DNA from 3 places in the Streptomyces sp. 184 genome. Region 3 is predicted to be linked to each of the others. Evidence: riboswitches for the same ligand, from Rfam matches in the RefSeq annotation. Region 3 holds a riboswitch; each other region holds the start of a gene.
What was found. Region 3 has a riboswitch for thiamine pyrophosphate ahead of thiC (phosphomethylpyrimidine synthase ThiC). Riboswitches for the same ligand answer to the same signal wherever they lie in the genome.
Positions count from the first base shown of each region.

Region 1: linked by a shared signal. The riboswitch ahead of thiO (glycine oxidase ThiO) and the one ahead of thiC (phosphomethylpyrimidine synthase ThiC) in region 3 are both predicted to bind thiamine pyrophosphate.
Region 2: linked by a shared signal. The riboswitch ahead of QBL21_RS08920 (thiamine ABC transporter substrate binding subunit) and the one ahead of thiC (phosphomethylpyrimidine synthase ThiC) in region 3 are both predicted to bind thiamine pyrophosphate.

Region 1 covers NZ_CP123230.1:5,766,578-5,770,972, reverse strand. Annotated here, with positions in the region: gene QBL21_RS24495 (thiazole synthase) at 41-907, opposite strand; gene thiS (sulfur carrier protein ThiS) at 914-1,231, opposite strand; gene thiO (glycine oxidase ThiO) at 1,228-2,553, opposite strand; TPP riboswitch at 2,552-2,662, opposite strand; gene QBL21_RS24480 (NAD(P)/FAD-dependent oxidoreductase) at 2,751-4,061, shown strand; gene QBL21_RS24475 (Rv2175c family DNA-binding protein) at 4,183-4,395, shown strand, end outside.
Region 2 covers NZ_CP123230.1:2,048,483-2,052,877, forward strand. Annotated here, with positions in the region: gene frr (ribosome recycling factor) at 1-48, shown strand, start outside; gene QBL21_RS08905 (phosphatidate cytidylyltransferase) at 120-1,049, shown strand; gene QBL21_RS08910 (hypothetical protein) at 1,153-1,413, shown strand; gene rlmN (23S rRNA (adenine(2503)-C(2))-methyltransferase RlmN) at 1,832-2,950, shown strand; TPP riboswitch at 2,965-3,075, shown strand; gene QBL21_RS08920 (thiamine ABC transporter substrate binding subunit) at 3,114-4,172, shown strand; gene QBL21_RS08925 (ABC transporter permease) at 4,259-4,395, shown strand, end outside.
Region 3 covers NZ_CP123230.1:8,105,044-8,109,438, reverse strand. Annotated here, with positions in the region: gene QBL21_RS34795 (cupin domain-containing protein) at 1-35, shown strand, start outside; gene QBL21_RS34790 (DUF5326 family protein) at 173-385, shown strand; gene QBL21_RS34785 (YibE/F family protein) at 412-1,926, opposite strand; TPP riboswitch at 2,001-2,132, shown strand; gene thiC (phosphomethylpyrimidine synthase ThiC) at 2,125-3,900, shown strand; gene QBL21_RS34775 (DUF4262 domain-containing protein) at 4,103-4,395, shown strand, end outside.

The DNA.
Region 1 (4,395 bases), 2.3 Mb from region 3:
CGCGGGCGTCCCTTCGGGTGCCGGTACGGGGCCGGGGAGTTCACGCGAACGCGGGCCGCTCCGGGTCCGGCTCCGGGCCCAGCTCCGCGACGCCCGCCGCCGGGGACGACGCGCGCGCGAAGTGCCGGCGCGGGATGCGCCCGGCGCGCGCGGCGAGCCGGCCGGCGGCGATCGCGTACCGCATCGCCTCGGCCATCAGCACCGGCTCCTGCGCCCGCGTCACCGCGGACGCGAGCATCACCGCGTCGCAGCCCAGCTCCATCGCCTGGGCGGCGTCGGAGGCGGTGCCGGCGCCGGCGTCGAGGATGACGGGCACCCCGGCGGCCTCGGTGATGAGCTGGAAGTTGTGCGGGTTGCGGATGCCGAGCCCGGAGCCGATGGGCGAGCCCAGCGGCATCACGGCGGCGCAGCCGGCGTCCTCCAGCCTGCGTGCGAGCACGGGGTCGTCGTTGGTGTACGGGAGCACGGTGAAGCCGTCGTCGACGAGCGTCTCGGCGGCGGCCAGCAGCTCGACGGGGTCGGGCAGCAGGGTGCGCTCGTCGGCGATGACCTCCAGCTTCACCCAGTCCGTGCCGAGCGCCTCGCGGGCCAGCCGGGCGGTGAGGACCGCCTCGCCGGCGGTGTAGCAGCCGGCGGTGTTCGGCAGCACGCGGATGCCGTGGCGGCGCAGCACGTCGAGCACGGAGCCGTGCACGCCGGGGTCGATGCGGCGCATCGCGACGGTGGTCAGCTCGGTGCCGGAGGCGAGGAGCGCGCGCTCCATCATCTCCAGGCTGCTCGCGCCGCCGGTGCCCATGATCAGGCGGGAGGAGAAGCGCACGCCGGCGATGGTGAGGGGGTCGGCGGCGGTGACGGTTGTGGGAGCGGTGGGGTCGGTGGGGACGGGGGCGGGCGCGGTGCGGGTCACGGTGGGTCAGCCTCCCTGGACCGCGGTGAGGATCTCGACGCGGTCGCCGTTGCCGAGGGTGGTGGTGGGCCAACTGCCGCGCGGTACGACGTCCTCGTTGACGGCGGCGGCGACGCCGCGGTGCGCGGCGGTGAGGGTGGCGACGAGGGCGTCGAGGGTGAGGCCGGCGTCGATGCGGCGGGGGGTGCCGTTGACGGTCACGTCGACGGTGGCTGTCGCTGTGGAGGTGGTGGTGGTGGCGGTGGCGGTCGGGGAGTCGGTGCGGGTGTCCGTACGGGCCTGCGTCGAGGTCCGCGTACGGGCCCGGGTGGCGTCCTCGGTCATGCGTGCTGCCCTTCGTGCTGCTGCTGGGTACGGCCGAACCGGGTGGCCGCGAACGGGCGGGCCACGTCGGGGAGTTCGCCGCCGGTGAGCGCGGCGGCGAGCGCGTCGCCGGTGACGGGGGTCAGGAGCACCCCGTTGCGGTAGTGGCCGGTGGCCAGGTGCAGGCCCGCCAGGGCGGTGGGGCCCAGCAGCGGTGCGTTGTCGGGGGAGCCGGGGCGCAGCCCGGCGCCGGTCTCCACGAGCGGCAGCTCCGTCAGCCCGGGCAGCAGCTCGTGCGCGTCGCGCAGCAGCTCGTAGACGCCGCCGGCGGTGACGGTGGTGTCCCAGCCCAGCTCCTCGCTGGTGGCGCCGACGACCAGCTCGCCGCTCTCCCGCGGCACCAGGTACACGCTGCTGCCGCGGACCACGGCCCGTACCGTACGGGACAAAAACGGCGTCCCGGCGGCGGGCATCCGCAGCCGCAGCACCTGCCCCTTCACCGGCCGCACCGGCGGCCGTACCGCCTCCGGCACCCCCGCCAGCCGGCCGCTGTCGCTGCCGGCGGCCAGCACCGTCTGGCCGGCGGCGATCCGCGTGCCGTCCGCCAGCTCCGCGCCCGCCGCCCGCTCGGCCGCGCCCGCGCCGGTCACCCGCAGCCGGACCGCGAGGCTGCGGTGGAAGGCGACCCCGGCCCGCTCGCAGGCGGTGACCAGCGCCGCGGTCAGCAGCCGCGGGTCCGTCTGGTGGTCGCCGTCGACGCGCAGCCCGCCGCGCACGCCGGGCGCGAGCATCGGCTCCAGGCGGCGGCACTCGCTTCCGGTGAGCCACTCGGCCGACAGCCCCAGCCGCTGCTGGAAGCCGTGGAGTTCGCGCAGTTGGGCGCGGTCGTCGGCGTCGAGCGCGACGGACAGCGCGCCGCAGCGGCGGTAGCCGATGTCCCTGCCCGACGCCTCCGCCAGCTCGGCGGCGAAGGCCGGATAGCGCTCCGCGGCGGCCAGGTTGAGCGCCAGCAGCGCCTCCTCGCCGTAGTGCAGTTCGGTCACGGCGGCGAGCATCCCGGCCGCGACCTGCGCGGCGCCGCCGCCGGGGGCCGGGTCGGCGACGGCGGTGACCAGCCCGCGGCGGGCCGCCTGCCAGGCGGTGACCAGGCCGATGACGCCGCCGCCGACGACGAGGACGTCGTACGCGGCATCCGCCCGGCGCGGCGCGCCGGTTGGGCCCGCCGCGGGTTTCGCCGCTGGGCCCGTCGTTGGGCCCGTCGTTGGGCCCGCCGCTGGGTCCGTCGTTGGGTCCGCCGCGGGGTCCGTCGCGGGTGGTGTCGGGGGTGTGTCGCGTGGCTGCATGGGCGCGTTCGCCCCTCCCTTCGCCGGCATGACCCGGATCAGGTTCGTACGGTCGGGGGCCGCCAGCCCCCCTCTCAGCCCGGTGCGCCGGGCTCCCGCGAGTCTTCCCGGCCACCCTAACTCCGTACGCCCGGCCGCTGTAAGGGAGCCTCCCGAGCGGACCCGGCGCGAGCGGCGCTCGACGGGTGCGGCATAAAGTGATCGGTGTGACCGACGCCGAACCGGACCACGCCCCCGGCGAGCGCCCCGCCGACGGGGCCGCACGCCGCCCCAGCCGCGCCGCGGACGGCCCCGCGGGCACCGTCGTCGTCGGCGCCGGCATGGCCGGCGTGCAGACCGCCGTGGCGCTGCGCGAGCAGGGCTACGGGGGCGCCGTCACCCTCGTCGGCGCGGAGCCGCACCAGCCGTACGACCGGCCGCCGCTGTCCAAGGCGGTGCTGCTCGGCAAGGCGGAGGGCTCGGCGTTCGAGGTGGACTTCGCGGAGTACGGCATCGGGCTGCGACTGGGGCTGCACGTCGACCGCCTGGACACCGCGGGCCGGCTGCTGGAGACGGACGCCGGGCCCGTGCCGTACGACAGGCTGGTCCTCGCCACCGGCGCGCTGCCGATCCCGCTGCCCGGCGCCCCGGCCGGCGCCACGCCCGGCGTGTACCTGCTGCGCACCCTCGACGACGCGGCGCGGCTGCGCGCGGTGCTCGTGCGGCGCAGCCGGATCCTGGTGGTCGGCGCGGGCTGGATCGGCGCGGAGCTGACCACCGCCGCGCGCGAGCAGGGCTGCGAGGTGACGGTCGTGGAGGCGGCCGGGCACCCGCTGGCGGCGGCGCTGCCGGCCGAGGTCGCGGCGCCGATGGCCGGGTGGTACGAGGAGAGCGGGGCCCGGCTGCTGACCGGCCGCCGGGTCGAGCGCGTCGAGAGCCTCGGCGCGGACGGCCCGGTCGCGGTGGTCCTCGACGACGGTACGGAGCTGACCGCCGACGCCGTCGTCGTCGGCATCGGCGCCCGCCCCGCCACGGCCTGGCTCGCCGGCTCCGGCGTCGACCTCGGCGACGCCGGCGCGGTGCGGGCCGACGAGCGGCTGCGTACGAACGTGCCCGGCGTCTGGGCGGTCGGCGACTGCGCGTCGTTCCCGTCCGCGCGCTACGGCGAGCGGCTGCTGATCCACCACTGGGACAACGCCCTCCAGGGCCCGACGACGGTCGCGGCGGACATCGCGGGGGCGCCGGGCGCGGTGTACGACCCGGTGCCGTACTTCTGGTCGGAGCAGTTCGGCCGTTTCGTGCAGTACGTCGGCCACCACACGGCCGACGACGAGCTGCTGTGGCGCGGCGACCCGCACGGCTCGTCGTGGTCGGTGTGCTGGCTGCGCGCCGGGCGGCTCATCGCGCTGCTCGCCGTCGGCCGCCCGCGGGACCTCACCCAGGGGCGCAAGCTGATCCACGCCGCCGCCGCGCTGGACCGGGAGCGCGCCGCCGACGCGGCCGTACCGCTGAAATCAGCCGCGCTGTGACGCCTCCGGTGCGGCGTGCGCCGCGTCGGCGTCCGCGATTTCGGTCACACTCTGCGGTGATATGCCTCCCTTTGGCGCTGCCCTGTACCGACCGGCGCCCAGAGATGGCAGGCTGGGGGGTGTGACCGAGATTGATGCGAAGATCGATGCTCTCGTCCCCTCCTGGCTCACCCTCCCCGACGTCGCGGAGAAGCTCGACGTCGAGGTGACCCGTGTGCGGCAACTGGTCAGGGAAGGCCAGTTGATCGCGGTGCGGCGAGGTGAGAACAAGACGCTTCAGGTGCCCGCCGAGTTCATCGGCGAGGGAAAGGTCGTCAAGGGCCTCACCGGCACC
Region 2 (4,395 bases), 6.1 Mb from region 3:
GTCGACGAGCTGCTCAAGCACAAGGAAGCAGAGCTGCTCGAGGTCTGATGAACGACTCCTCCAGGGGGGCCCCGGCGGGTCCCGTGTACGGCGGGGGTGAAAGGGCGCAGACTCCGCGCATGCCCATCGTGTCCGGGGACGCCCCTGCCGACGAACCCTCCCCAGGTCCCTCCGGGGGACCAGGCGTCCCGGGCGACGCCCCCTCCGCGCCGCCGCCCGCCCCCAGACGGCGCCGCGGCGGCCGGGACCTCGGCGCCGCCATAGGCGTCGGGCTCGGCCTCGGCGCCATCGTGCTGGCCACGCTGTTCGTCGTGAAAGTGCTCTTCCTCGGCGTCATCGTCGCCGCCGTCGCGGTCGGACTGTGGGAGCTGACGTCGCGGCTGACGGAGTGCCGCGGCATCCGCACACCGCTGGTGCCGCTGGTGCTCGGCGGCGTCGCGATGATCGTCGCCGGATACGCGCGCGGCGCCGAAGGCGCCGGGGCGGCACTCGCGCTGACCGCCCTCGCCGTCCCCGTCTGGCGGCTGAAGGGCCCCGCGGAGGACTACCTCCGCGACGTCACCGCCGGCGTCTTCGCCGCGTTCTACGTGCCCTTCCTCGCCGCCTTCGTCGCGCTGATGCTCTCCGCGGACGACGACGGGCCGCAGCGGGTGCTGACGTTCCTGATCCTCACGGTCATCAGCGACACCGGCGCGTACGCCGTGGGCTACAAGTTCGGCCGCCACAAACTCGCCCCGCGCATCAGCCCCGGCAAGACCCGCGAGGGCCTGGGCGGCGCGCTGGCCTTCGCGATGGCGGCGGGCGCGGTGTGCATGGAACTCCTCGTCGACGACGGCCGCTGGTGGCAGGGCCTCCTGCTGGGCGCCGCGGCAGCCGCCAGCGCCACGCTCGGCGACCTCGCCGAGTCGATGATCAAACGGGACCTCGGCATCAAGGACATGGGCACGCTGCTCCCCGGCCACGGGGGGATCATGGACCGGCTGGACTCGCTGCTGCCCACGGCGCCGGTGGTCTGGCTGCTGATGGTGATCTTCGTCGGCACGGGCTGACCTTCCCCCTCGTTCGGTTTCGGGGAGAGCCGAAACACCTGGAGCCGCCCCGCGTGGGCGGGCCACGGTGGTGACGGATGTCCGCGAACGTAGGGGGAGTTCCATGAGGATCAGGCACATGACGGCACGGGCGGCGGCGGTGGCGCTGCTGGCGACCGGAGGCATGGCGGCGGCCACCGCCACGGCGGCGGCGGGCGACACCGACGGTGCGCCCGGGGGTGCGGGTACGGCGCCGCTGCTGGACTGGGAGGGCACCGACAGGATCGCGCCCGCCGAACACGAATGGGGCGTCGCGCCGCTGGGCGACGACCACGGGTCGCCCACCATCGGGCTGATGCGGGCGAACCAGGGCATCTGGGGGTGACGCAGGCGCAGGCGAATCCGTCTGCGACGCTGGCGCGGAATTGACGGAAATGCCCGATCCGGCGAAAGTTATGGAAACGGGCTGCCTGCGCCGGAAAGGATGCAGGTCAAAGAGAGTGCTCCCCGCACCCGCGGGGATGGTCCCTCGGACCCGGAAGACCCTCTGCTGGCCGTCGTGTGCTCCCCGCACCCGCGGGGATGGTCCCCGGTTCTGCTGCATGTCACCGAGCGCCGCGCGGTGCTCCCCGCACCCGCGGGGATGGTCCCTGCGTCATGCCGTGCATGCGTACGCCGAACTTGCGCTCCCCGCGCCCGCGGGGATGGTCCCGCGGGGATGGTTGCCAACCCCATCACGTTGATGTGGCCCCCACCCCCGCCGGGGCAGGACACCGGTTTTCGTCTGCGACACTGGTAGCGCTATGCCCAAGCCAGGAGAGCTCACCTTCGCCGCCCCCCGTGCCGCCAAGAAGCCGCCGCGGCACCTTGCCGACCTCACGCCCGCCGAGCGCCGCGAGGCCGTGGTGGAGCTGGGGGAGAAGCCGTTTCGTGCCGCGCAGCTTTCGCGGCACTACTTCGCGCGCTACGTCACCGATCCGGACGGCTGGACCGACGTGCCGGCCGGGGCCCGGGCGAAGCTCGCCGAAGGGCTGCTGCCCGAGCTGATGACCGTCGTACGACATCTGAGCTGCGACGGCGACACCACCCGCAAGACCCTGTGGCGGCTCTTCGACGGCACGCTGGTCGAGTCGGTGCTCATGCGCTACCCCGACCGCGTCACCATGTGCATCTCCTCCCAGGCCGGCTGCGGGATGAACTGCCCGTTCTGCGCCACCGGCCAGGCGGGGCTCACCCGCAACCTGTCCACCGCCGAGATCGTCCACCAGATCGTCGACGGCATGCGCGCCCTGCGCGACGGCGAGGTGCCCGGGGGACCCGCGCGGCTGTCCAACATCGTCTTCATGGGCATGGGCGAGCCGCTGGCGAACTACAACCGCGTGCTGGCCGCCATACGCCGCCTCACCGACCCCGAGCCCGACGGCCTCGGCCTCTCCCAGCGCGGGATCACCGTCTCCACCGTCGGCCTCGTGCCCGCCATGCACCGCCTCGCCGACGAGGGCCTGAAGTGCCGCCTCGCGGTCTCCCTGCACGCGCCCGACGACGAGCTGCGCGACACCCTCGTGCCCGTCAACACCCGCTGGAAGGTCCGCGAGGTCCTCGACGCCGCCTGGGAGTACTCCGCACGCTCCGGCCGCCGCGTCTCCATCGAGTACGCGCTGATCAAGGACATCAACGACCAGGCGTGGCGCGCCGACCTCCTCGGCCGCCTCCTCAAGGGCCGCCGCGCCCACGTCAACCTCATCCCGCTCAACCCCACCCCCGGCTCCAAGTGGACCGCCTCCCGGCCCGAGGACGAGCGGGCGTTCGTCGCCGCGCTGGAGGCCCACGGCGTGCCCGTGACCGTGCGCGACACCCGCGGCCAGGAGATCGAGGGGGCCTGCGGGCAGCTCGCGGCCTCCGCGGCCGAGGCACCCGCCTGATACCGTTCACGTGTACATACCGACAGGGGAGCGCTCGCAGCGCTGAGAGTGCGGCACCGTCCAGGCCGCAGACCCTCGAACCTCGCCCAGGTCATTCTGGGTAGGAAGTTCGGTCGACACTCTGCTGCTGCCCGGGCTGCCCGCACGCCACGAAAGCAGCCCGATGAAGCGCATCGTCACCACCGCCCTGGCCGCGTCCCTCGCCCTGGGGCTGGCCGCCTGCGGCTCTGACTCCGGCGACGGATCCGGGTCCGGCTCGGGCGACAAGAGCGTCACCCTCGTCACCCACGACTCCTTCGCCGTCTCCGACGACGTCCTCAAGGCGTTCGAGAAACAGTCGGGATACAAGGTCGACATCCTCAAGGGCAAGGACGCCGGCTCCGCCGTCAACCAGGCGGTCCTGTCCAAGGACAACCCCCAGGGCGACGTCTTCTTCGGCATCGACAACACCCTGCTCTCCCGCGGCCTCGACAACGGGATCTTCACCCCGTACGAGGCGAAGGGGCTGGACCGCATCCCCGAGGAACTCCAGCTCGACGCCGGTGAGCACCGCGTCACCCCCGTCGACTACGGCGACGTGTGCGTCAACTACGACCGCGCCTGGTTCGAGGAGAAGAACCTCGACCCGCCGCAGACCTTCGACGACCTCGCCGACCCCCGCTACAAGGACCTCCTCGTCACCGAGAACGCCGCCACCTCCTCCCCGGGCCTGGCCTTCCTCCTCGCCACCGCCGACGAGTACGGCGCCGAGGGCTGGGAGGACTACTGGAGCGACCTGCGCGACAACGGCGTCGAGGTCGTCGACGGCTGGGAGCAGGCGTACTACGAGCGCTTCTCCGGCGCCGGCAAGGGCGACAAGCCGCTCGTCGTCTCGTACGCCTCCAGCCCGCCCGTCCTCGACATGGAGTCCAAGCCGGCGGAAGCCACCACCGGCGTGTCCACCGGCACCTGCTTCCGCCAGATCGAGTTCGCCGGGCTGCTCGCGAACGCCGGCAACCCCGAAGGCGGCAAGGCGCTCCTCGACTTCCTCATCGGCGAGCGGTTCCAGCAGGACATGCCGCTGAAGATGTTCGTCCACCCGGCGCGCGAGAACACCGAACTGCCCGAGGTGTTCACCCGCTACGGCGAGGAGATCGACGACCCGCACACCCTCGACCCTGCGGACATCGACGACAACCGGGAGCAGTGGATCAAGACGTGGACCTCGCTGGTCGTGAAGTAACCCGCGCCGCCGGCCCCGGCCCGTCCGCGCCCCCGCCGGCCGCGGGCCGCCGCCGGCTGCGCGGGGCCGCCGGGCGGCTCGCGCTCATGGCCGTCCCCGCCGCGTTCTTCGCGGTCTTCTTCGCCTACCCCGTCGGCGCCATCGTCGCCCGCGGGCTGCGCGAGGACGGCCGCTGGCAGCTCGGCCGCATCCCCGACGTCATCGGCGACCCCGACATCCTCGG
Region 3 (4,395 bases):
GGGTACTGGTGGTCTTTTCTCCACCCGAGGCGTGAATCAGTCCCTCAGGGTCGCCTCGGGGTTCGTTCCGGGATGGACCGGGGCAGGGGGCACTCCCATCCGCCCGTCCGGCGTTTTAGCATCGAAGACACCGGGACAACCCCGGCGTACCGGAGGAGGAATGACCGTGTCCGTGAAAGAGATCACCGCGGGACTGCCGTGGTGGGTGACGTGGGTGCTGGTCCCGGCGATCGTGCTGGTGGTCTTCGGCAGCCTGATCATGTGGGTGGTCGGCGTCATCATCGGCCTGCTGTTCAAGGTGCTGCTGGCCGCGGCGCTGATCGCGGGTGCGATCTTCCTGGTGCGGAAGTTCATGACCGCGTCGTCGTCGAAGGGCGACTGGTAAGCCGGCCGCCGTTCCCGACTCCGGCGCTACCTCCGGCGCCGCCGACCGCCGCCGCCCCGGCGGCGGGAGCGGCCCTCGGGAGGAGCCGCGGCAGCGCCGGAGCCCGTGCCCGCCCCCGAACCCGGTCCGCCCCAGGCACCCGCACCCGTACCAGCCCCCGCCACCGCCCCTGGCCCTGAAGCCGGCCCGGCCCAGACACCACCCGCACCACTCGTACCAGCCCCCGCCCCAGAACCCGGCCCGGCTCCCGTCCCGGCCCCCGGACCCGGCTGCCCGCCCGGCCCGGCCCCCGGCCCCCGGCGGCGGTCGGCCGAGACGACGAGCGCCGCGAGCCCCGTCGTCAGCGGCACCGAGGCGACCAGCCCGATGCTCCCCACCAGGGTCCGTACGATCTCCTCGGCGACGAACTCGCTCGTCGCCACCGTGCCGACGCCCTGGTCGGCGATCGTGAAGAGCAGCAGCATCGGCAGCGCCGCCCCCGCGTACGCCAGGACCAGCGTGTTCACCACCGACGCGATGTGATCGCGCCCGATCCGCATCGCGGACGCGTACAGCTTCCGCCACGGCGCCGACGGATCCGCCTGCCGCAGCTCCCACACCGCCGACGCCTGCGTCACCGTCACGTCGTCGAGCACCCCGAGCGAGCCGATCAGCACCCCCGCCAGCAGCAGCCCGCTCATGTCGATGTCCGGGTACTGGGTGTGGATGAGCCCCGTGAAGTCGTCGGTGTTCCCCGTCAGCTTCGACCAGCCGATGAACAGCGAGCCCAGCAGCCCGATCAGCAGCAGCGACGCCAGCGTGCCGAGCGCCGCCACCGACGTACGCACGTTGAAGCCGTGACACAGGTAGAGCGCGATCAGCATGATGGCGCTGCCCCCGACCACCGCCACCACCAGCGGATTCGACCCGTCGAGGATCGCCGGCAGGATGAACAGGATCAGGATCGCGAAGCTCACCGCCAGCGCCGCGAGCGCCGCCAGCCCCCGCAGCCGCCCGACGATCACCACCGCCACCGCGAACACCAGCGCCAGCGCCGTCATCGGCACCGTACGCACCACGTCGGAGACCGCGTACTGCAACTCGCGCGGCGCCTTCGGCGAGTAGGAGACGACGAGTTCCTGCCCCACCTCGTACCGCCGGGACGCATCCGGCGCGACGACCTCCGTGAAGGTGCGCCCCGCGTGTTTGCCCGACGTCACCTCGATCGTCGCCTGCTCGCACACCGCGTCCTCGTCCGGCCGCGGCTCGTCCGCACCGCCACCGCCACCGCCGGGCGACCCCGGCTCCTGGATCTGCGCGCCCACATCCGAGCACTTCACCTGCTCGACCTTCGTGACCTTCGCCCGCTGCCGCTCCTGGTCGAAGCCGATACCGCTGCGCTCCCCGGCCGGTTCGTCCCCCGGCCACAGCGCGATCAGCCCGGCGAGCACCGCCAGCGCGAACGGGACGAGCACCGCGGCGATCACCGTACGCAGCCGGTGCGAGGCGGGCGGGGCCGGGGCGCCGCCGTGGTCGTGGGCATGGCCGTGCGAATGAGTCACGGCCAGATCATCGCAGGAACCGTCCCGGGGCCCTCTTTCGTGCCGGGACGTGCAGCGGTTAGCGTGGGCGGCGAACTGCACACCGCGGGAGCTCGGAGCACCGGGCTGAGAGGGCGCTGACAGATCCGAATCCGGACCGAAGCTGCGCCGACCGCCGAACCTGTTACCGGGTAATGCCGGCGTAGGGAGTGGGTCTCCATGACCGTTTCGGATGCACGTACGCCCGCCACCGGGGAATCCCCCGGGGATCCCACCGGGATCGGCTGGCACAAGGACCACCACCAACACCCCGTCCGGCCCGACATCAGGGTCCCGGTGCGGCGCGTGCACCTCACGAACGGCCGCGACGTGACGCTGTACGACACGTCCGGGCCGTACACCGACCCGACCATCGACACCGACGTACGCCGCGGGCTCACCCCGCTGCGCGACAACTGGATCATCGCCCGCGGCGACACCGAGGAGTACCCGGGCCGCCCGCCCAGCCCCGAGGACGACGGCCTCAAGCACACCTCACCCCGCGGCGGCCTGCGCAACCTCGACGCCGTCTTCCCCGGCCGCCCGCGCCAGCCGCGGCGCGCCCGCGGCGCCGCCGTCACGCAACTCGCGTACGCCAGAGCGGGGGAGATCACCGCGGAGATGGAGTTCGTCGCGCTGCGCGAGCGCGTCGAGCCCGCCTTCGTACGCGACGAGATCGCCGCCGGCCGCGCCGTGCTCCCCGCGAACGTCAACCACCCCGAGTCCGAACCGATGATCATCGGCAAGAACTTCCTGGTGAAGGTCAACGCCAACATCGGCAACTCCGCCGTCACCTCCTCCATCGAGGAGGAGGTGGAGAAGATGACATGGGCCACCCGCTGGGGCGCCGACACGGTCATGGACCTGTCCACCGGCCGCAACATCCACACCACCCGCGAGTGGATCCTGCGCAACTCCCCCGTCCCCATCGGCACCGTCCCCCTCTACCAGGCACTGGAGAAGGTCGACGGCCGCGCCGAGGAACTCAACTGGGACGTCTACCGCGACACCGTCATCGAGCAGTGCGAACAGGGCGTCGACTACATGACCGTCCACGCCGGCGTCCTGCTCCGCTACGTCCCGCTCACCGCCCGCCGCAAGACGGGCATCGTCTCCCGCGGCGGCTCCATCATGGCCGCCTGGTGCCTGGCCCACCACCGCGAGTCGTTCCTCTTCACCCACTTCGAGGAACTCTGCGAGATCCTCGCCGCCTACGACGTGACCTTCTCCCTCGGCGACGGCCTGCGCCCCGGCTCGATCGCCGACGCCAACGACGAGGCGCAGTTCGCGGAGCTGCACACCCTCGGCGAACTCAACCGGACCGCGAAGTCCCACGGCGTACAGACGATGATCGAGGGCCCGGGCCACGTCCCCATGCACAAGATCAAGGAGAACGTCGACCTCCAGCAGGAAATCTGCGAAGAGGCACCCTTCTACACCCTCGGCCCCCTGGCCACCGACATCGCCCCCGCCTACGACCACATCACCTCCGGCATCGGCGCGGCGATGATCGCCTGGTGGGGCACGGCGATGCTCTGCTACGTCACCCCCAAGGAACACCTGGGCCTCCCCGACCGCAACGACGTCAAAACCGGCGTCATCACCTACAAGATCGCCGCCCACGCCGCGGACCTCGCCAAGGGCCACCCCGGCGCCCAGGACTGGGACGACGCCCTCTCGGACGCCCGCTTCGAGTTCCGCTGGGAAGACCAGTTCAACCTGGCCCTCGACCCGGACACGGCCCGCGAGTTCCACGACGAGACCCTCCCGGCGGAACCGGCGAAGACGGCCCACTTCTGCTCGATGTGCGGCCCGAAGTTCTGCTCCATGAAGATCAGCCACGACATCCGCCGCGCACACGGCACGACGGAGGAGGAGATCGAAGCGGGCATGGCGGAGAAGTCCAAGGAGTTCGCAGCCTCGGGCAACCGCGTCTACCTCCCCCTCACGGACTGACCCACCACCCGCGAGGACGGGCCCGCATCGCACGAAAGACCGCGAGCCCGTCCTCTCGCATCCCCCCCCACTCGGCGACCGCCCCCGCCGCCGTGAGCGGGCGTCGCACAGCGACGCCCAACCGAGCCCCTGCTCACGGCGCACGGACGACCCCGGTGCTCCATCAGCTCCCGGCTCCGTCAGCTCCCGTGCTCTCATCGGCATGCCCGCCGATCGCGGGGCCTGCCACTGCGTCGCCTGCAAGGACATCGACGAGCCGGACCCCCGCACCCAGGCCACCATGCGCACCGTCGAGCGGCACGGCTGGCAGGTCGTCATGGTCCCCACCGACGACAAAGGCCCAGGCTGGGCCTACACCATCGGTCCGTGGCACCGTCACCGGATCCCCGAGCCGGCCGTGTTCGGCCCGGACAGCCACCTGACGCAGAACCTGCTCAACGGCCTCGGCCGGCGGGCGGTCGACGGACAGTCCGTGGCAGCCGACCAGACGCAGCA